DNA from 2 places in the Suipraeoptans intestinalis genome. Region 2 is predicted to be linked to the other one. Evidence: predicted binding sites of a transcription regulator. Region 2 holds the regulator's gene; the other holds the start of a gene.
The links. The regulator NrdR, encoded in region 2, represses ribonucleotide reductase genes. The targets are predictions, from matches to a motif close to CACAANATNTTGTG.
Positions count from the first base shown of each region.

Region 1 (11,229 bases), on a different contig from region 2:
CTCCGTATAAATTGATCGTTTTTATTATAACATAACCTTTTCTCTTAGTGAACATTATAGCTATTTTTTTTGTGATTTTCAATTACTTTTTGTGAAAAACCAACAACAAAATAAGGTTGGATTTTCCCTCTCAACTGTATATAATGAAGAGGTAGAGATATGCCTAACAAAGAAAGGAATTACTTTTATGTATAAAATCGATTTTAATCATCCGGTTCACCTGTATTTCATGGGAATCGGAGGGGTCAGCATGAGCGGATTAGCGGAGATCCTGCTTCAGGAGGGGTTTCAGGTTTCCGGGTCAGACCGTCAGGTTTCCCCCCTGACCCGGCGCCTGGAGTCCCTGGGAGTACGGGTATACACACCGCAGACAGCAGCTAATATTTCTTCTGATATTGATGTTGTTGTCTATACTGCGGCCATCCAGGAAGATAATGAAGAATTTCAGGCAGCCCGTGCTTTAGATCTTCCTATGCTGAGCCGCGCCGAGCTGCTGGGCCAGCTGATGAAAAACTATAAGACTTCTATCGCAGTAGCCGGAACTCACGGAAAGACCACTACGACTTCCATGCTGTCCCAGATCCTTCTGGAGGCAGAGGTGAATCCTACCATTTCCGTCGGCGGAATGTTAAAAGCCATTGGCGGGAACATCCGCGTAGGCGCTTCTGACTATTTTCTGACAGAGGCCTGTGAATACACCAATAGCTTTTTACATTTTTTCCCTAAAATCGCCGTCATTTTAAATATTGACGAGGATCATTTGGACTTTTTCAAGGATCTTGATGACATACGGAATTCCTTCCGACAGTTTGCGGCTTTGCTTCCTGCTGACGGAACCCTGGTCATCAACGGTGAGATTCCTGATCTTGCTCCTCTTCTGGAAGGACTTCGCTGTCGTGTGGTACAATACGGCGGAGACAGCTCTTTCGACTACAGCGCCACAAATATCACCCATGACCCCTACGGGGTCGCCTCCTTTGACCTGGTCAAATCCGGTATGTTCGTCGAACGGATCAGCCTTTCTGTCAACGGGGATCACAACGTTATGAATGCTTTGGCGGCCATTGCCGTTGCAGATGTACTGGCACTTCCTTTTTCCGCGGTCTGTCAGGGACTGCTCCGCTTTACCGGTACCGGAAGACGTTTTGAATACAAGGGAGAGCGTCAGGGGGTTACCGTCATTGACGACTACGCCCATCATCCTACAGAAATCCGGGCTGCGCTGGGAGCCGCCGCCCACTATCCTCACAGGGAGATCTGGTGTGTCTTCCAGCCTCACACCTATACCCGGACCAAAGCTCTGTTCGCAGAATTTGCAGATGCTCTGTCTGCGGCGGATCACGTCATTCTGACGGACATTTATGCTGCCAGGGAAACGGATACGCTGGGAGTCTCTTCTGCCAAGCTGGTGGAAAGGCTGCGGGAAAAAGGTTGTGACGCTTACCATATTTCTTCTTTTGAAGAAATCGAGGCCTTTTGCAGGGAGCATTGTATAGAAGGAGACCTGTTGATAACTATGGGCGCCGGAGACGTTGTAAACATAGGCGAATCTTTGTTGAGTCACTAGTTATCCACAAAATCCACAGGATTTTATCCACAAAAAACCTGATTTTCCCTGCAGAAATTTCTTTTTCCCGTTCTCTTTGGGTGCTATAATAACCCTACTTAATGGGAATGCAAGGGAGGCAGTACATATGAGGATACCGATCCTGTCCGGGGGGACTTCAAACACAACCACGATCGAGAATACTTTTATCGATCAATATATGGCATCTGCCAATGGAGAATACGTAAAGGTATATCTGTTGCTGCTGCGCCGTTCCTGTAACGGCCTGGATCCCTGGTCTGTTTCCCAGCTGGCAGATTTTCTGGATTGTACGGAAAAAGATATTGTTCGTGCTTGTAATTACTGGAAAAAGGCGGGACTTTTAGAGTATCAGGAAAGTTCAGCCTCTTCTTCTGTGCCCGCCTCAAATGCGGGAGCTTCCGAGGAAGCCGGCTTTGCCTCCTCCGAAAAATCCAAAAAGGTCTCCTATGGACAGCGTACCGACGAAAAGAAAAGTAGCCCTGCGACAGTGCTTTCTCTTTCGGAAAGTAAAACCGCTTCTTCTGCGAAGAAGACGCCGACAAAGCGAACCTCTTCTCAGAAGGCACTGAAACAACTGATCCATGTCGCAGAGCAGTATCTGGGAAAAACGCTCAGCGCTTCCGACATGGAAACGATCCAGTATTTCCTGACAGACCTAGAGTTTTCTCCGGATCTTATCGACTATCTTTTGGAATACTGTGTGGAATACGATCACAAAAGCATGCACTATATCAAAAAAGTGGCCCTTTCCTGGAAAGAGCAGCAGGTTACCACCATCGAAGAAGCCAAGGCTGCCTCTTCCCGGTATAATACAGCCGCCTACTCCATCCTGAAGGCATACGGAATCCAAAACCGTGCCCCTGCTCCCGTAGAGGAGACCTACATCAAAAAGTGGACTCGTACCTTTGGATTTGCGATGGACGTGATTTTGGAGGCGTGCAGCCGCACCATCCGCACCATCCATCAGCCCAGTTTTGAGTATACGGACAGCATTCTTTCCAACTGGAAAGAGCAGGGACTTTCTTCCCTGTCAGATGTGCAGGAGGCCGATTTAAAATATCTACAGGAAAAAGAAGCAAAAAAGAAAACCAAGAGTTCTTCCAAGACTTCCTCGCCAAACAGGTTCAACAACTTTGATGGCCGTTCTTACGATATGAATGACATGGAGCGCCGTCTGATCCAGCAGTAGGGAGACGGGAGATCCCCATTCCAAGGAGACTATCTATGGCATTGAGCAATGCGCAACATTCACAACTTATGCGGATCTACGAGCAGCGGCAGCTGGAAAGCCGCAGGCGCCTTCAAAAACGTTTGGAAGAGGTTTATGCTGCCGTTCCAAAATTCCGTACCTTAGAAGATGCCATCGCGTCTTCCAGTATAGAAAAGGCCCGTCTTTTGCTGGACGGTGATGCTTCTGCTCTGGACTCGCTGAAAGAAACACTGGCAGAGCTTTTGGTGCAAAAACGAGCACTTCTTTCTGACGCCGGATTCCCGGCCGATTACCTGGAGCCGGATTTCTTCTGTGATGCCTGTAAGGATACCGGATATATTGGAACCACGCCCTGCCATTGTCTGAAAAAAGAAACGGTACATCTGCTTTACACACAGTCCAATCTGCAGGATTTTCTGGAACGGGAGAATTTCTCCACCTTTTCACTGGGGTTTTACTCCCCCAACCTGGTGGATCCTCTGACCGGTCGTTCTGCAAGAGACGCCGCTGTTACCGCCCTTCAGACCTGTCAGGACTTCGCCCGGAACTTTTCGGACACTTTCCGGAATCTTCTTCTCTACGGAAGTACCGGAACCGGAAAGACCTTCCTTTCCCACTGTATCGCCAAGGAGGTCATGGAATCTTCCCATTCTGTGATTTATCTGACTTCCACAGAATTGTTTGACCTGCTGGCCGATCATACATTCCGCCATACAGAAGGAGAGGCAGAGGCTGCCTACGCTCAGATCTACGACTGCGATCTTCTGATCATCGACGATCTGGGAACGGAATTCACCAATTCCTTCACCGCTTCTCAGCTGTTTATCTGCCTGAATGAGCGCATACTAAGGCGCCGATCCACCGTAATATCCACCAATCTTGCATTGGGTGATATAAAAGAGACTTACTCAGAGCGGACATTTTCCCGCATCAGCAGCCACTACACCATCTTAAGGCTGACCGGCGACGATATCCGCATCCAAAAAAAATTATTACAATCGGGAGGTACCAACCATGCTACGCCGTAATGACCGTAACCTTGAAAACATTCCAACCGGAGCCCTGGGGATCATTGCCCTTGACAGCTGCAAGGATCTGGGGAAAAAAGTCAATGATTATCTTGTGAAATGGAGAAAGGAAGACGGTCCGGCTCATAAGGATGACATCGTCTTCCACGGATACGAAAGAGATACCTTTCTCCTGAACACCAAGGTACCCCGCTTCGGATCCGGAGAAGCGAAGGGGATCGTCAATGAATCTGTCCGCGGAATGGATCTCTACCTGATGGTGGACGTATGCAACTACAGCATGACCTACTCCTTATCCGGAAACATCAATCATATGTCCCCGGATGACCACTATCAGGATCTGAAGCGTGTGATCGCCGCGATCGGAGGAAAGGGCAGACGTATCAACATTATCATGCCTTTCCTTTATGAAAGCCGTCAGCACCGCCGCAGCGGCCGGGAATCTCTGGATTGTGCGCTGGCCCTTCAGGAACTGGTCCGCATGGGAGCTGACAATATCATTACCTTTGACGCCCATGATCCACGGGTTCAAAATGCTATTCCGTTAAACGGATTTGAAACGGTACGTCCCACCTATCAGTTTATCAAGGGACTGCTCCGCCGCTTTCCGGATCTGACCATCGACGCAGACCATATGATGGCTATCAGCCCCGACGAGGGCGCTACCGAACGTGCCATCTATCTTGCCAATGTTCTGAATCTGGACATGGGAATGTTCTATAAGCGCAGGGATTTTACCCGGATCGTAGACGGAAGAAATCCTATCGTAGCTCACGAATTTTTGGGATCCTCCGTGGAAGGCAAGGATGTGATCATCCTGGACGACATGATCTCCTCGGGAGACAGTATTCTGGATGTGGCAAGACAGCTGAAGCAAAGAAAGGCTCGAAGAATCTTTGCGGCTGCTACCTTCGGACTCTTCACCAACGGTCTGTCCAAATTTGATCAGGCTTATGAAGAGGGTGTACTGGATGCCATCCTGACTACCAACCTGATCTATCAGCCGCCCCAGCTTCTGGAACGTCCGTACTACATCAATTGCGACATGAGCAAATACATCGCACTGATGATCGACACCCTCAATCACGACGGCTCTGTCAGCAGTCTTCTGAACCCCAGCGAGCGGATTCAGAATGTGATCGAGCGTTACAAAAGAGGCGAAGCGATCTAACGTCAAAAGCAGTTTCATGTTAGAATTTGTTTTAACAATCCAGTTGGGACTGGCGATTGAAAGCTTTGTCCCGCCGCAACCAAAAAATATCCTGCAGAATCCGGACAATTTCGTCCTTCTCTGCAGGATATTTTTATGTATATAAATACTTCCCCGTCTTTAGTTCGATCACCCTCTGGTTACGGCTGCCTCTGAATATAAGAGACAGGTCTTTTTCCGCTTCCACAAAGGGGCCGTCCACCAGCACATCGATATAAGACAGCATTTCTTTGGTATCTTTTCCATACACCCGGCCGCCCTCCTGCAGATCCACATCATACAGGTAGCCGGTGTAACACCACACATCTTTCTTGGGGAACTGCGCCTTTATCTCCCGAAGCAGCCCTACCAGCTCCCGTTGATTCTCCGGCTCAAAAGGCTCTCCTCCCAGCAGACTGAATCCCTGTACATAGGCGGGCTGCAGATAGGTCAATATCTGTTCCCTGACAGCATCGGTAAACTCACTTCCGTAGTCAAAGGCCCATGTTTCCCGGTTGAAGCATCCTTTACAGTGGTGCCTGCAGCCGGAAACAAACAGGCTGACTCTTACTCCCGGACCATTGGCAATATCACAGGCCTTTACATTTCCATAGTACATGCCGTCCTCCTACAGATGCAGGACTCTGTCTTTGATCTCCTGCGTCCGCCCCTGATTCCAGAACTGCGTTCCGATGTAGCCACAGGTTCTTCTTGCCACAAACAGTCTGTCCTGATCGGTATTTCCACAATTGGGGCACTGCCATCCCAGTTTTCCGGATGCGTCCTCTTTTACTACGACCTCCCCGGAATACCCGCAGCATTCACAATAGTCACTCTTGGTATTCAGTTCTGCATACATGATATTCTCATAGATAAACTGCATTACCGTCAAAACTGCCGGGATATTGTCCTGCATGTCCGGCACCTCGATATAGCTGATGGCGCCTCCGGGAGAAAGCTTCTGAAACTCTGCTTCAAACTTGAGCTTATGGAAAGCATCGATCTCTTCTGCAACATGCACATGATAGCTGTTGGTAATGTAGTTCTTGTCTGTTACGCCCGGAATAACGCCAAACCGCTTTTTCAGGCACTTGGCAAACTTATACGTAGTGGATTCCATCGGAGTTCCGTATACGGAATAGCTGATGTTCTCAGCCTCCCTCCACTGCGCGCACTTATCGTTCAGCCTCTGCATGACTGCCAGCGCAAACGGTCTCGCCTCCGGATCCGTGTGCGATTTTCCTTTCATGCGCATGCACATCTCATACAGTCCCGCATACCCCAGAGAAATGGTGGAATAGCCGTCATACAACAGCCGGTCTATTTTTTCACCCTTCTTCAGTCTTGCCAGCGCCCCGTACTGCCACAGGATGGGCGCCACGTCCGAAATGGTGCCCAGCAGCCTGTCATGTCTGCAGCGAAGCGCTCTGTGGCAAAGCTCCAGCCGCTCCTCCAAAATAGCCCAGAACCGCTCCTCATTTCCATTGGCGGAGCATGCCACATCTACCAGGTTCAGCGTCACCACGCCCTGATTGAAACGTCCGTAGAATTTGTAGCTTCCATCCGGGTTCTTCTGCTTTTCCTCCACCGTCAGAAAAGACCGGCATCCCATGCAGGGATACACTGCTCCCTTTTTCAATTCCCGCATCATTTTTGCGGAGATATAATCCGGCACCATACGCTTCGCCGTACACTTTGCCGACAATACGGTCAGATCCCAATACTTGGATCCTTCCGTGATATTATCCTCATCCAGTACATAGATCAGCTTGGGGAATGCCGGTGTGATCCATACACCCTTTTCGTTTTTGACTCCCTGCATCCTCTGGATCAACACTTCTTCGATGATAATGGCCAGATCATCCCTGGTCTGCCCCTCTTCTACCTCATCCAGATACATAAACACCGTCACAAAAGGCGCCTGTCCGTTACAGGTCATCAAAGTGATCAACTGATACTGGATCGTCTGGATCCCGCTTCGGATCTCCGTTCGAAGACGTGTTTCCGTTACTTTTCTGATGATCTCCTCATCCAGCGTTTCGTGGCAGGATTCTCTCTCTTCTATAACCGTTTTACGTATTTTCTGCCTGCTGATGTCTACAAAGGGAGCCAAATGCGCCAGAGTAAAGGACTGCCCGCCATACTGGTTGCTGGCTACCTGTGCCACGATCTGGGTCGTCACATTGCAGGCGGTAAAAAAGCTGTGGGGCTTTTCTATGAGCGTCTCACTGATAACGGTTCCGTTTTGCAGCATATCCTCCAGATTGATCAGGTCGCAGTTATGCTCCTTCTGTGCGAAATAATCGGTATCATGAAAATGAATGATCCCCGCCTCATGGGCCGCCACCACTTCCTCCGGCAGCAGTACACGCTTGGACAGGTCCTTGCTCACCTCTCCTGCCATATAGTCTCTCTGGGTGGAATTGATCACAGGGTTCTTGTTAGAGTTTTCCTGATTCACTTCTTCGTTAATATGCTCGATCAGTGCCAGGATCCCGTTATCTGTAGTATTGGACTTTCGGGTCAGCTCCCGTTTATACCGGTAACGCACATATTTCTGCGCCACCTCATAGCCTCGCATCTCCATGATCCCGGTCTCCACCATATCCTGGATGTCCTCCACATGGACTGCATGAGTAAGCGCCTCCACTTTCGCCGTTACATTGTCTGCGATCGCCATGATCTGATAGTCATTCATCTGATACAGACGATCTACCTCCTTGTTGGCTGCAATGATCGCATTCCTGATTTTTTCAATACAAAAATCCACTTCTTCCCCGCTTCTTTTGATAACACGGGTGTTCTTTGCCGTACTCATACGCTCTCCCCTTCTTCCACTAAATATCGAACCTTTTGTCTCGCTCACACTATATATTGTGTCTGTTCACTATCATACACCATATTTCTTTGAAAGGGAAGAGGTATTTTCTATATTTCTTATCTGTCATCTTCCTGTCAGGCTCTCCTTTGCTTTTTTGCCCGCTTTCCAAACAATTCTGTCTGCTTTTTTATTTGCTCTGCGTCGGCTTCCCGCCTATGACAACCGGTATATTTCCTCTCCGTTCTGTCTAAAATTTACAGATATCTACCCAGGCAGTCCCTTCGCACAGAGTCTCCAGCTCTTCCGGCGTCAGATCTACCATGCTGTTGCTGCTTCCACACGCCGGGTAGATCCTGTCAAACCGCTTCATGGATACGTCCAGATACACTTTGACTCCTTCCCGTATTCCAAAGGGGCATACCCCTCCCACATCATGTCCGATCCACTCTGCCACTTCCTCTTTCGTAAGCATCTTTGCCTTTCTTCCAAATTGTTCCTTGAATTTTTTATTGTCCACTCTCCCGTCTCCTGCGCAGACGATCATGATCGGGCCGTCTGTCCCCCAGAAGGTCAGGGATTTTGCGATCCGCTCCGGTTCTGTGCCAATTGCCTGCGCCGCCAGCTCCACCGTCGCACTGGAGGTCTGAAACACTGTGATCCTCTCCGCGTATCCTCTCTGCCTTAAATATTCTCTTGCCTGTTCAAATGCCATTTGCTCCTCACTCCTTTTCTGCCTTCTCATTATACTCGAAATGTTTGCTTTTTTATATCCTTTTCTTGCAGCATTTGCCGGCGGCCGAGAACATAAAAACTTGGAATGGTAATTCTTCCGTCAGATATGAAAAGAGCGAATTTCTACCGCTCTGACATAAAAAAACGGCATAGCCGATAGTTACATCAACTATGCCGATGTTTTTAAAAATTATCAAAGCCTCAGGTCAAGATACCCTTTCCTGCTCCCCCTTTTTCCCATCAATAGACGAACGCCTCTGCCAGCTGTGCACTTTCCACCAGCCCTCTGTAGGTTTTTGAGGAAGTCAGAAGTTCCTGGTGTTTGCCCCAGGCCTCTACCTTTCCGTCCTCGATCACCACGATCTTGTTCGCATTTTCAATGGATTTCAATCGATGGGAAATAATGATCACCGTCTTGCCCTTCATAAGCTTGTTCAGACTTTCCTGAATTTTCTTCTCATTATCCACATCCAGGGCTGCTGCGATCTCATCCAGGATAACGATCGGCGCATCTTTCAAAAATGCTCTGGCAATGGAAAGCCTCTGCCTTTCCCCGCCGGACAGGGTCGCTCCGTTTTCCCCGATCCTGGTGGCATATCCTTCCGGAAGCCTGCTGATAAACTCCTCGCAGTTTGCCAGGCGAGCCGCACGTTTTACCTCTTCGTCACTTGCTCCCGTCTTTCCGATCCGGATATTTTCCAGAACAGACGTATTAAAAAGCGTCACATCCTGAAAAACAATAGACACTTTGTCAAACAGCGCCTTTGTTGAAATCGCTTTGATGTCCTTCCCTGAAATCCGGATGCTTCCCTCCTCATAGTCATACAGTCTTGACATCAGCCGCAGGATACTGGTCTTTCCGCAGCCGGATTTTCCTACCAAAGCCGTCACCTCATTCTGCTTTGCAGTAAAGCTGACACCCTTTAGGATCGGCGTGTCGGCATCATAGGAAAATCTAACGTCCTGCAGCTCAATATCAAATCGCTCTAACGAAGCCTCCTCTCCCGTCTGCAGCGGCGTCTGACGGATCTCCTTCACCCTCCGGATCATGGAATCAATGTAAAACAGCTCCGCCATATTCTGGCCTATGGCCTCCGCCCCGTCTTTCAGCTTCATGGCAGCCAGAAGATATCCGATGAAATAAAGAAGATTCATTTCTCCTGCAAACAGCATGACTGATCCTAAAACGATCACACCTACCAAAGAAAGGTACAAAACAATGCTGGCCAGGTTCATTGTGAGACCCACCAGTATTTCTGCCCGGATATGAATGGTTTCACTCTCCTCCATCTCTCTGTAAAGCTTTCTTTTTATTTCTTTTGCCATTCCGAAGCTTTGTATTTCCTGCTGCAATTCGATTGCTTCTTGAAAGCTTTCCGCATTTTTCCGCAGCTTTGTATAGTATTTCCCCTGATTTTTGATCTGCATCCGCTTGGAAAGAAGAATCAGTAAAAAGTTCAGCAAAATCGGCAGGATCACTATCGCCCCAAGCTTCACATTCCCTGTCAGAAGCAGTACGGAAACCACTGCGAAAAACGCAAGAAACCCTATCAGCTTGGCAATGGCATGAGAGAGCGCATGCTCTATGGCCGCCACGTCTCCCATGATGGTTTGTGCCAGATCGGAAAGATCATGTTTTGAAAAATATGACAGAGGAAGCTTACTCAGCGTGCTTGCAATATCGATCCGCAGATGCTCGCTTTCCCTGTAGGTAGCATTGTATAAAGAGTTATATTCGATACTCAGCAGGACATACAGCCCCACCAGTATGACCGCCGAAACGACAAAGTACACCCCGTTGCTTCTGGTATGCCCCAGCACCAGCTGATCAAAAAACAACAGCAGCAGCATAGCGGGTACCATATTCATCGTGTAGCAAAAAAAGGTTGCGATACTGGAACGCACCAGATCTTTCGCTCCCTGCTCCGTCAACGCCAGTCGGTTTCTAAACAACTTTTTCATCTGTAACCCTCCAATCGTTTGCCTCTGCATAAATTTTCTGAAAATGTCTGTATACCGTATCTTCTTTCATCAGCTCCTCGTCCGTTCCCCTCTCGATGATCTTCCCGTCCTGCATCACCAGAATCTCATCCACATTCCGGATGCTGGTCAGCCGATGCGCGATCATGATCACGGTCTTGCCTTTCATCAAATTGGCGAACGCCTTCTGCAATTCATGCTCATTGTCCGGATCGATCCCCGCGCTTGCCTCGTCAAAGATCACGATCTTTGCGTCCTTTAGGATCGCTCTGGCGATTGCGATCCGCTGTTTCTCTCCGCCGGACAGATAGACTCCCTTCGATCCGATCACTGTTTTCTCCCGGTCTTTAAATTTTTCCAAAATGCTGTCGCAGCCTGCAAGATGCATGGCCTCCAGCACCTCTTTTTTTGTGGCCTTTTTATTGGCGAGCGCCACATTTTCAAAAAGTGTCGTCTGAAACAGCTTTACATCCTGAAATACAAACGCAATATTTTGAATGACTGCTTCTTTCGCGTATTCCGTCAAAGGGATGCCCCCAATTTTTACCGCACCAGACTGAATCTTATAAAATCCTGAGATCAGCTTGGCAATCGTAGATTTCCCGCTCCCGCTTGCTCCCAGAAGCGCATAGGACTTTCCTTCTTCCAACCGGAAACTTACATCCTCCAGCACCAGCTTGT
Region 1 covers NZ_JAXFXH010000003.1:55,645-66,873, reverse strand. Annotated here, with positions in the region: gene murC (UDP-N-acetylmuramate--L-alanine ligase) at 188-1,567, shown strand; gene SOW26_RS00900 (DnaD domain protein) at 1,695-2,777, shown strand; gene SOW26_RS00895 (ATP-binding protein) at 2,813-3,826, shown strand; gene SOW26_RS00890 (ribose-phosphate pyrophosphokinase) at 3,813-4,997, shown strand; gene nrdG (anaerobic ribonucleoside-triphosphate reductase activating protein) at 5,131-5,634, opposite strand; gene nrdD (anaerobic ribonucleoside-triphosphate reductase) at 5,644-7,833, opposite strand; gene SOW26_RS00875 (YbaK/EbsC family protein) at 8,084-8,548, opposite strand; gene SOW26_RS00870 (ABC transporter ATP-binding protein) at 8,809-10,530, opposite strand; gene SOW26_RS00865 (ABC transporter ATP-binding protein) at 10,514-11,229, opposite strand, start outside.
Region 1: nrdD (anaerobic ribonucleoside-triphosphate reductase) is a predicted target of NrdR. The motif match lies at 7,881-7,894, and genes of this name have one in related genera.

Region 2 (11,229 bases):
TCAGCAGACAAGGTGACCAGGATCCACGGGATAGAATGGAAACCGGAAGGTCAGGTGACAGGAGTTCTTCAGATCAGCCATGGGATGAAGGAGTATATCGGAAGATATGATGAATTTGCAAAAGTCTGTGCAAAACATGGATATTATGTGGTAGGAAATGATCATCTGGGACATGGAAGATCAGTGACAGATGAAACGTGTTACGGGTATTTTCATGAAACCCGGGGCAATGCCTTTGTGCTGCAGGATCTTCACAGACTGCATCAGATCACGAAGGAAAAGTATCCCAATGTCCCGTATATTCTTCTTGGCCACAGCATGGGTTCTTTTCTGGCCAGACAATATGCCTCTATGTATGGGAGACAGTTGTCGGGGCTGATTGTAATGGGATCAGGCTGGCAGCCGCTGCCTGCCATCTGGGCAGGAAAAGCGTTGAGCCAGATACTTGTAGCAATCAAAGGCTGGAAACACAGAAGCAATCTCCTGGAAAAAATTGCATTTGCAGGATATTTATCCAGAATTTCTCCCAAAAGGACAGAGATGGACTGGCTGACCAAAGAAGAGGAGATCGTGGACGCTTACCTGGAGAATCCGTGGTGCAGTTTTCAGTTTACAGTAAACGGATACTATAATCTGTTCCACAGCATAGAGCAGGCGCAGAAGCTGAGTAACATAGGGAGAATCCCCAAAAGACTGCCTCTTTTGCTGGTATCCGGCGAGGCTGACCCGGTGGGAGGGTACGGAAAAGGGATTCAGAAGCTGTCAGACGTCTATCAGAACGCAAAGATGCGCCAGGTGCAGATGAAGCTTTATCCGGAGGACAGACATGAGATCCTAAATGAGACGGACCGCAGAGAGGTCTTCCAGGATATTCTGAGCTGGATGGATCAGGTGGTATCCGGCGAGGCGAAACAGACAAGCCTTGAAGAAGCTTCTTTTGAGGAAGAATGGGATTAGAAAGAAAAGTGCGTATGGGAACCCCGGACTGTGGAAGACTATAAAAGCTTCCGCAGTCCGGGGTTGTCGGTTAATCTGACGATTCCGCGGGACAGCTCTACGTAACCTTCCGAGGAAAAGTAATGCAGCATACGGGTCACGACCTCACGGGCAGTTCCCATAAGTCTAGCGATCTGCTGGTGCGTCATGTAGAGTTCGTCCGACTGATACATCGCCGATTCATCCAGAAGGAAGATGGCGAGGCGCTTGTCAAAGCTCATAAACAGGATCTGCTGCATGGCCCACATCACGTCAGAGAAGCGTTCTGTTGCCATCTTGTAGGAGAAGCATTCTGCATGGATATTTTCTTTTACGATCCGATTCAGGGAAGAGGCGGTCAGCTGCAGAACCTGGCAGTCCTCCACAGCGTCGATAAACACATCGAACGTAATGGATTTTAAGACGCAGGAGGCAGACAGCACGCAGACTTCATCCTGATAGATCCGATACAATGTGATCTCTCTGCCTTCCTCAGACAGCAGATAGACCCGCAGAGAACCGGATAACACCAGCAGCATCCCGATACACTGGGAGTCGGTGCTGTGCAGGGTAGCATCTGCAGAGTAGGAAAGGCAGGAAGTGCCGGATATCAGAATCGAGCGTTGCTGTTCTGTTAATTGCTTCCAAAAAGGCAGATGTTCGGCGAGTACGGTAGGAATATGAGGCTGTTCCATAAAGATCTCCTTTGATAATATGTTTGGTTTTATAAAAGTAAACAGGATGTTTTTTTTGTAAAAACAGTATTGACTGGCACTAGTATAAGGGAAGAAGCCGGCAGTTTTCAAGAAAAAAGTAGACAGCCGAAGGGAATCTGTGCTATGATGGCACAGGAAAATGTAGGTACTCTTTACCTGGTTCGGGTAGAGGGTATTTTTATTTCATGGGAAATTGCATCCCATAGGACGAAAATTCCGTCAAGCTTTGTGCATCTTGCGGAGAACGAGTGTTGAAAAATATGAAAGATATGATGCATCTGCCGTTTTTTGGGATGCGGCATGGAAAGATATGAGAAAGCAGGCAGGAGAGAAAGCTTTAGGATGGCATGAATGATCTGCGCCAAAGGATGGCGTCAGGATCGAAATGAGGTAGAAGGATCTCGTTGGAAAGGAAGAAACAGGTTAGAGAATGGAAACAGTAAGATTTGAGGAACTGGGGATTTGCCCCGAAATTTTAAAGGCAGTGAAAAAAATGGGCTTTGAGGAGGCTTCGCCGATTCAGACACAGGCGATTCCGGCTGTCATGGAAGGACAGGATGTGATCGGTCAGGCGCAGACAGGAACCGGAAAAACGGCTGCGTTCGGAATCCCGCTTTTGGAGAAGATAGACCCCAAAAATAAGAAGCTGCAGGCGGTGGTCTTATGTCCGACTCGTGAGCTGGCGATCCAGGTGGCAGATGAGATCAGAAATCTGGCAGCCTATCTGCATGGAATAAAGATCCTGCCGGTATACGGGGGACAGGAGATCGTGAAACAGATCCGTTCCCTGAAACAAGGGGCTCAGCTGGTAGTAGGGACCCCGGGGCGTGTGATGGACCATATGCGGCGCCGGACCATGAAAATGGACGGGGTTCATACAGTGGTGCTGGATGAGGCAGACGAGATGTTAAATATGGGATTCAGGGAAGACATTGAGACGATTCTGGAGGGAGTTCCGGAAGAAAGGCAGACTGTCCTGTTTTCTGCTACAATGCCAAAGCCCATTCTGGATCTGACAAAACGCTTCCAGAAACAGGCCAGGATCATCAAAGTGACAAAAAAGGAACTGACCGTCCCCAATATTGAACAATTCTACTATGAAGTCAGACCGAAGAACAAAGAGGAAGTGCTTTCCAGACTGCTGGATATCTATACTCCGAAGCTCTCGGTAGTATTTTGTAATACGAAAAAGCAGGTGGATCTTTTGGTAAATGGACTGCTGGGAAGAGGCTATTTTGCAGCAGGTCTTCACGGAGACATGAAACAGACGCAGAGAGACCGGGTGATGGAAGGGTTCCGAAAAGGAAAGACAGATATTTTGGTAGCGACAGATGTGGCGGCCAGAGGAATCGATGTAGATGAAGTAGAAGCGGTGTTCAACTATGATCTTCCGCAGGACGATGAATATTATGTGCACAGGATCGGGAGAACAGGCAGGGCCGGAAGAGTGGGGCGCTCCTTCTCTTTTGTAACAGGCAAAGAAGTATACAAGCTGAGGGAGATCCAAAAGTATTGTAAAACCAGGATCCTGGCACAAAAAGTTCCGTCGTTGGACGATGTGGCGAACACAAAGCTGGAGCTTTTAATGGACAAGGTGGAAGGAGTCATAGAAGAAGGGGAGTTGACATCTTATCTGAATTTGATACAATCCAAGATAAATGAATCAGAATATACCAGTATGGATATGGCTGCCGCTCTGCTGAAGATCTGCTTTGGAGAAAGAGCGGATGGAGAGGAAGAAGGATTTGGAGATACAGGAGCAGAAGAACCGGGAATGGTAAGGCTCTTTATCAATATCGGGAAAAAGAACAAGGCAAGACCGGGGGATATCCTGGGAGCGCTGACCGGTGAAAGCAATATTCCCGGAGATCTGGTAGGAACCATTGATATGTATGACAAATATACATTTGTAGAGGTTCCGGAGTCCTACGCAAGAGAGATCCTTTCCAACATGAACCGGACAAAGATCAAAGGGAAATCAGTGGCGGTAGAGCCGGCAAATCAGAAATAGTTTCCCCGGCGGAAGGCAGGATTTCCATGGGGAAGGAGAGAGTGCTGTGATAGAAACAGGTGTGGTAAACGGAAGGTTTCAGGTGTTGAATTTGAAGCATATGGAATATATTCTGGCGGCAAAGATGAAGTGCTCCAAGCTCTTTATTGGGATCAATAACCCGGATGCACTGCATACAAAGGAGTCGGAGGCAGATAGGAACCGGTCGGAGAAATCGGCAAATCCCTTTACCTATTTTGAACGGTATGAAATGCTGCGGATGGCTCTTCGGGAATTCAGAGTTCCGGAGAATGAATTTGATATTATTCCGTTTCCCATCAACCTTCCCGAATATATTTTACAGTATGCACCAAAGGACGCCACATATTTTTTAGGGCTGTATGAAGAATGGGATGCAGAAAAGCTTGGGATACTGGAAGGCCTGGGAGTCAGAACGGAGATCCTGTGGAGAAAAACGCCGGAGCAAAAAGGCGTATCTTCTTCCTGTATCCGGCGAAAGATAGCGCTGGGAGAGGAGTGGGCAGACTATGTACCCCCCAGCGTATATCAGTACATGAAAGAACATCATCTAGATGAAAGAGTACGCCGTCTGGAGAAAATGCGGATGGATGAAAAATCATTGATCTGATAAAAGAGGCGGCGACAAAGAACAAAGACCCGTCCGGATCAGCGTCGTATGTCTGTGATAGGAAAAGAGAGAGCCCTGCAAGTACGCGACAACTTGCAGGGCTCTCTCTTGAAATTTTTTGTTGATCAGAAAAACTGCTCCAAAGGCCGCAACATTTTGTGACCGGATTATTCTACAAATTTTACGGCTGTTCCGTAGGCCATAACTTCAGAAGCATTCTGAACGATCTGACTGGAAGCGTAACGGATGTTGATAACGGCATCAGCTCCCATGGAAGCGGCGTCTTCTGCCATACGGCGCGTGGCGGTGGCGCGGGATTCGTTCATCATTTCCGTATAGGAGGTCAATTCGCCGCCTACGATGGTTTTGAAAGAATTCAGGATATCCTTTCCAATGTGTACAGACTGTACCATGGTTCCTCTGACCAGACCGATGATCTCAAACTTCTTTCCGGGGATGTAATCTGTATTTACTAGTATCATGAGATTCCTCCTTTGTTCGCCTGTATTATAAATTTGATACAATTATAGATCCTTGTAAAATAAAAAGCAAGAAAATATTTTTGGAAGTTTTGCCATGTGCTATAATTTTACCAAAGGGATCCGAAAACAAAGAAAAGACGGGAGGGAAGAAAGATGAATGTGATTGTGATAGGACCGAGAGGAAAAATGGGAAAGCTGATCATACAGGCGGCAGCACAGAGAGAGGATATGATTCTGGTGGGAGGAGTCGCCCCCAAAGGAAGAGACTATGTAGGCAAAGACCTGGGACAGGCGGCTATGCTGGGGGAAAATCTGGGAAAGCTGGTCTACGATGATCTGGAGGAGATCATAGAGGACTGTGATGTGATCATTGATTTTTCTACCAGAGAGACCTCTATGAATGTCCTGGACGCCGCACGCAGGCATAAAAAAGCGCTGGTATGTGGAACTACCGGATTTTCAGAAGAAGAGAGAAATAAATTTGTACAGGCCGCGGGAGAAATCCCTATTCTTTACGCAGCAAATACATCCAGGATGGTCAATGTTATGCGAAAGCTTCTGGAAACAGCAGTCCGACTACTGCCGGAGGCGGATGTCGAAATCCTGGAAATGCATGATCAATGGAAGATCGACGCTCCCAGCGGGACATCCAGAGAGCTGGGAGAGGCGATGGCAAAGGCGCTGGGAAAGGAATGGGAAAAAATAGCTGTTTTTGGACGGGAAGGAGCATTTCCCAGAGAAAAGGGAACCATGGGATACCATTCCCTGCGGGCAGGCAATATCCCCAGCAGTCATACTGTATTTTTGGGAGGAATGGGAGAGCGTTTGGAAATTACCCACCACTCCTATAACTGGGAATGCTTTGCAAGAGGAGCCTGCGACTGTGCGGTGTTTCTGGAAGGGAAGCCGGCAGGTTATTATACGATAGAAGATGTGATTCAATTATAGCGGGGAGCGGAAGAGAAGAGGCCGCATGGAGCAGCAGTAGTTTTGCTGACAACAAAAAAGAGCATCAGACAAAAGTGTGTGATGCTCTCTTTACAGTCGGGGTAACAGGATTCGAACCTGCGACCTCACGGCCCCCAGCCGTGCGCTCTGACCAAGCTGAGCCATACCCCGATAGACCTATTCTAGCGAATTTGGAAAAAGAATGCAAGTATTATTTTTCATTAAGAGGTATGTTATAATCATTTTCAATAGAAACGGCATGACAGAAAGCTGTGAGGAGGAACGCAAATGAAGAAAAGAGCGGTACTGGCACTGGGACACAGGGCGTTGGGAATCACCCTGCCGGATCAACAAAAGGCAGTAACAAAGACGGCGGAAGCGATCGCAGATCTGATAGAAGAAGGCTATCAGGTGGCGATTACCCACAGCAACGCACCTCAGGTGGGGATGATCCATACAGCCATGAATGAATTTGGCAAAGCGCATCAGGATTATACAGCGGCTCCCATGTCGGTGTGTTCGGCTATGAGTCAGGGATACATCGGATACGACCTGCAGAAGGCCATTCGAGAAGCATTGTTAAATAGAGGTCTTTATCGGACGGTCAGTACCGTATTGACCCAGGTGATCGTAGATCCCTATGACGAGGCTTTTTACACGCCTACAAAAGTGTTGGGACGTTATCTGAACGCAGAAGAGGCTGCAAAGGAGAGGAAGAAGGGAAATTATGTGGTGGAAGAGCCGGGAAAAGGTTTCCGCAGAATCGTGGCGGCCCCCAATCCGGTTGCCATTGTGGAGATTGATGCGATAAAAGCGCTCCTGGATGCAGATCAGGTGGTGATCGCAGCTGGAGGCGGAGGGATCCCTGTGCTGGAGCAGGAGCATCATCTGAAGGGAGCCAGCGCGGTAGTGGAGAAAGATCTGGCGGCCGGGAAGCTGGCGGAAGAGACGGATGCAGACGAACTGATTATCCTGACCAGCGTGGAAAAGGTAAAGATCCACATGGGGACAGACAGAGAGGAGCAGTTGGGGGAGATCAGCGTGGAGGAGGCGAAAGGCTATATGGAGGAAGGACACTTTGGAGTATATAATATGCTTCCGAAGTTTCGGGCGTCCATTTCCTTTTTGGAGAAACGGGAGGGAAGAAGGGCGATCATCACCTCCTTCGATCATGTAAAAGCTGCGATCCAGGGAAAAACAGGGACAAGGATCCTGTAAAAAGCCATCAAATATCAAACATGCCAGAAACATTGGAAATAATAGGATCAATCAGAAACCATCAGCAGTGAAGGCCTCTTTTGTCAGACGGAACCTGACGAAAGGAGTTCACCTCATAGGGCTGATGGTTCTGTTTTACAGGAAATTGTATGTGAGTATGAAAATCAAAGAAAATCCCTGCAAACACCCGGAAAAGTGCAGAGGAAGCCAGAGGGAAGGAAGCGGGGTGTCCGGAGCATCTCCGGGGAAGAAAAAGAGGTTGACAAGAAAAAAGAGAGGAAGTATGATTGTATCAACAAAGCAATACAATAAGACAATGCAAGAAACGAGCAGGAAGAGGGGTGTACAGATGATAGAAATCAAAAATCTGACGAAGGTGTATCGTCTGAACAAGAAGCAGATGATGGAGTTAAAGACGAAGGATCCTAAAAAGACGGCGGTAGGAAATCTGAGCTTTCAGGCGAAAGAGGGAGAGATCTATGGCCTTCTGGGACCAAACGGTGCGGGAAAGACGACCACGCTCCGCTGTATCGCCACCTTGATTCCTCCTACCGAAGGAGAGATTTATGTGAATGGATACGAGGTGCAGAAGGAGCCCAAGAAAGTCAGGACGCAGATTGGATTTCTGACCAGTGACATTAAACTGGATGAGCAGTTTACAGTAGATTATATGTTTGATTTTTTCGGACGGCTGCATGAAGTGGAAAAAGATACTCTTCAACAGAGAAAAGAGGAATTGTTTTCCTATTTTGGGATCGAAGGCTTTGCCCATAAGCAGATCAAGGAGCTTTCCACAGGAATGAAGCAGAAAGCAGCCATTGCAGTGAGTCTGGTACATGATCCCAGGATCGTTATTTTTGACGAACCTACCAACGGATTGGATATCATCACGGCAAGAGGGGTAACAGACTATCTGAAAAAGCTGCGGAATGAAGGAAAGCTGATCGTGGTTTCCACCCATATTATGTCGGAAGCACAAAAACTGTGTGACAGGATCGGAATCATTGTGGATGGAGAAATGGTGGCAGAAGGTACGGTGGCAGAACTTCTGCAACAGACCGGAGCACAGGATCTGGAAGACGCATTTTTTGAATTTTACAGGGAAAAGAAGGGGGAGTAGCGGCATGAAAGGAATCAGAGAAATATTCGGGAAAGAAATGGCGCGGATATTCAGGGACAAAAAAATGGTATTTTCTGTCTTTGTATTGCCGGTGGTGATCATGCTGGTTATTTTTTCGGTTGTGGGAATGATGGCGGAACGGAAGCAGAAAGACATCGAGGCACACAAATCCAGGATTTATACACTTCACGCGCCGACAGACTTTCAGCAACAGATGGAAGCGTCAGGATTTTTGGCCGAATATACACAGATGGAATCTGAAAAAGAATTTGAGGCGGCAAAGAAAAAGATCAAAGAGGGAGAGATCGATCTGATCGTAAGATTTTCCGATGGATTTGAAGAGCAGACAAAGGCTTACAAAGAAGGGGAGCCTCTTCCCTGGGTCAATACCTACGAAAATCCGTCAGAAGAATATTCGGCCAAGACGTCCTCCTTTGTGAAAACGATGCTGGAATCTTATCGTCAGACGCTTTTGGCAGAGCGAGTGGGAGATCTGAGGCAATTGACGGTTTTTGAAGTAAACACAGACAACTCTCAGATGTACATTCAGGATAAGGCGAAGGCGACAGGCAAGATGGCGGGAACCATGCTGCCCTACTTTGTAACCGTCTTTTTGTTTGCAGGGGCGATGGGAATCGGAACGGATATGATAGCAGGAGAGAAGGAAAGAGGAACCATGTACAGCCTTCTGGTGACGCCGATCCAGAGAAGCTCTATTGTACTGGGGAAGGTGTTTTCGCTTATGACGATCTCCGGAATTTCCGCAATTGTATATGTGACGGCCCTGGCAGTGGCGGCGAATACGATTTTTAAAGACAAGCTGTCGGGAGCAAACTTCCACCTGGATATTCAGGCGGGGCAGATCGCTATGCTGGGAGTACTGCTATTGTTTATGTCCTTCCTGTATTCTACCATCATTGCACTGATCTCTGTGTTTGCAAAGACGGTGAAAGAAGCAGGAACTTATATTATGCCGGCCTATATGCTAGTTTTGATCATCGGTCTGATCTCCATGTTTTCAACAGGAAAACCCCAGGAAAACCTCTGGTTTGTCCCGTTTTATAACAATGCCATGGCAATCCAGGGAATCATGAGTCAGGAGATCACCTTGTTCCAGTACGGGATCACGGTGGCGGAAACACTGGCATTGGGAGTGATTTTGACAGGGGTGATCGTGAAGGCATTTGAGAGTGAGAAGGTCATGTCTAAATAGGAGGATATTTGAAGGAAGAAAAACGGAAGGAACCGGAACTGTAAGGGACAATGGATTGACTTCACGAACCGGACAGGCTATACTGAAACCAACAAAATGAGAAGAGGTTAGACAACATGAAATGTCCTTATTGCAATCACCCGGATACAAAAGTAGTGGATTCCAGACCGACGGAGGACGGGAATTCCATCCGAAGACGGAGAGCCTGTGAAATCTGCAAAAAGAGGTTCACCACTTATGAAAAAGTGGAGACGATCCCACTCATCATTATCAAAAAGGATAATAACAGGGAACAGTATGATCGTGGCAAAATAGAAAACGGAGTGTTGCGCGCCTGTTATAAAAGGCCGATTTCAGCAGAAGCCATCAAGGCGGCAGTAGACCGGATCGAGACGCAGGTGTTCAGCCTGGAAGAAAAGGAAATTCCCAGCAACCGTATCGGTGAGATGGTCATGGAGGAGCTTAAGAGGCTGGATGAGGTGGCGTATGTGCGGTTTGCCTCTGTGTACAGAGAGTTTAAAGATGTGAATACCTTTATGGACGAGCTGAAGAAGATCTTGGGTTAAGACAGAAAAGAGTCGGTGAGAACCTCCTTGCTGCAAGGCTTGGGGCAGGTTCGGAACAGCCCTGGATCAAGCTCCGGAGCGGGCTTAACAAGTATTTGCGAATCCCGGAAAAAGGTGGTAGAATGATGAAAGAAGTGTACGATAAGGTATGCTTCTTTCTTTTTACTGTAAATGGAAAAGAGGCAAGGTGAATATAGATGAGAACATATAAACTGACGATTTCCTATGACGGAAGCAGGTTTCAAGGATGGCAGAGACAGTCTACCACGGACAATACCATCCAGTTTATCCTGGAGCGGAGCATCGGAAAGCTGGTGGGATATCGGGTGCATGTGGACGGCTCGGGACGAACGGATGCGGGCGTACACGCAAGAGGACAGGTGGCAAGTGTTCAGCTGGGCAGGCTGTATGACACGCAGGAATTCAGAGAATCCCTGAATCGTTACCTTCCGGAAGACATCCGGGTCATCAAGGTAGAGCTGATGAAAAACGGATTTCATGCCAGAAAAAGCGCAAAAGGAAAAAAGTACGAATATTATATTGACTGCAGGGAAAAGCCGGATGTATTTTCCCGAAGATATTGTTATCATTATCCGGAAAAGCTGGATATCCAGGCCATGCGAAAAGCGGCCTCCTATCTGATCGGGGCAAGAAATTTCACCAGTTTTACAGATGATAAGGATTGTAGCGATCCGGTCCGGCAGATTACTAACATCAAGATCCTGAGTTCGGGAGAAAAGGTGCGGATCACTTACTACGGATCAGGATTTTTGTATCACATGGTACGGATCCTGACAGGGACTCTTCTGGAAGTGGGAACGGGAAAACGGGACCCGGCGATGCTTCCTGTAGTGATTGCGGCAGAAGATCGTCGGCTGGCAGGATTTTTGGCGCCGGCAAGAGGATTGTTCCTGCGTAAGGTATATTATTAGAATCTATATATAGGAAAACAGAAAGTGAGGACATAGATGAAGTTTGTTTCGTGGAATGTGAATGGGATCAGAGCGTGCGTACAGAAGGGATTTTTGGAATTTTTTCAGGAGGCGGATGCGGATATTTTCTGTATCCAGGAGTCTAAAATGCAGGAGGGACAGCTGGAGCTTGCGACTCCGGGATACTATCAGTACTGGAATTACGCGAAGAAGAAAGGGTATTCGGGCACCGCGATCTTCACAAAGGAAGAGCCGCTGTCGGTACAGTATGGAATCGGGATAGAAGCGCATGATCAGGAGGGGCGGGTGATTACCCTGGAATTCGAGGAATACTATTTTATCACCGTTTATACGCCCAATTCGCAGAGTGAACTGGCAAGGCTTTCTTACCGGATGGAGTGGGAAAAAGACTTTCTTGCC
Region 2 covers NZ_JAXFXH010000027.1:19,249-30,477, forward strand. Annotated here, with positions in the region: gene SOW26_RS09330 (alpha/beta fold hydrolase) at 1-957, shown strand, start outside; gene SOW26_RS09335 (Crp/Fnr family transcriptional regulator) at 996-1,670, opposite strand; gene SOW26_RS09340 (DEAD/DEAH box helicase) at 2,122-3,702, shown strand; gene SOW26_RS09345 (nucleotidyl transferase family protein) at 3,749-4,330, shown strand; gene SOW26_RS09350 (YbjQ family protein) at 4,498-4,812, opposite strand; gene dapB (4-hydroxy-tetrahydrodipicolinate reductase) at 4,966-5,760, shown strand; tRNA gene SOW26_RS09360 (tRNA-Pro) at 5,857-5,931, opposite strand; gene arcC (carbamate kinase) at 6,049-6,978, shown strand; gene SOW26_RS09370 (ABC transporter ATP-binding protein) at 7,328-8,098, shown strand; gene SOW26_RS09375 (ABC transporter permease) at 8,103-9,311, shown strand; gene nrdR (transcriptional regulator NrdR) at 9,428-9,877, shown strand; gene truA (tRNA pseudouridine(38-40) synthase TruA) at 10,075-10,809, shown strand; gene SOW26_RS09390 (exodeoxyribonuclease III) at 10,846-11,229, shown strand, end outside.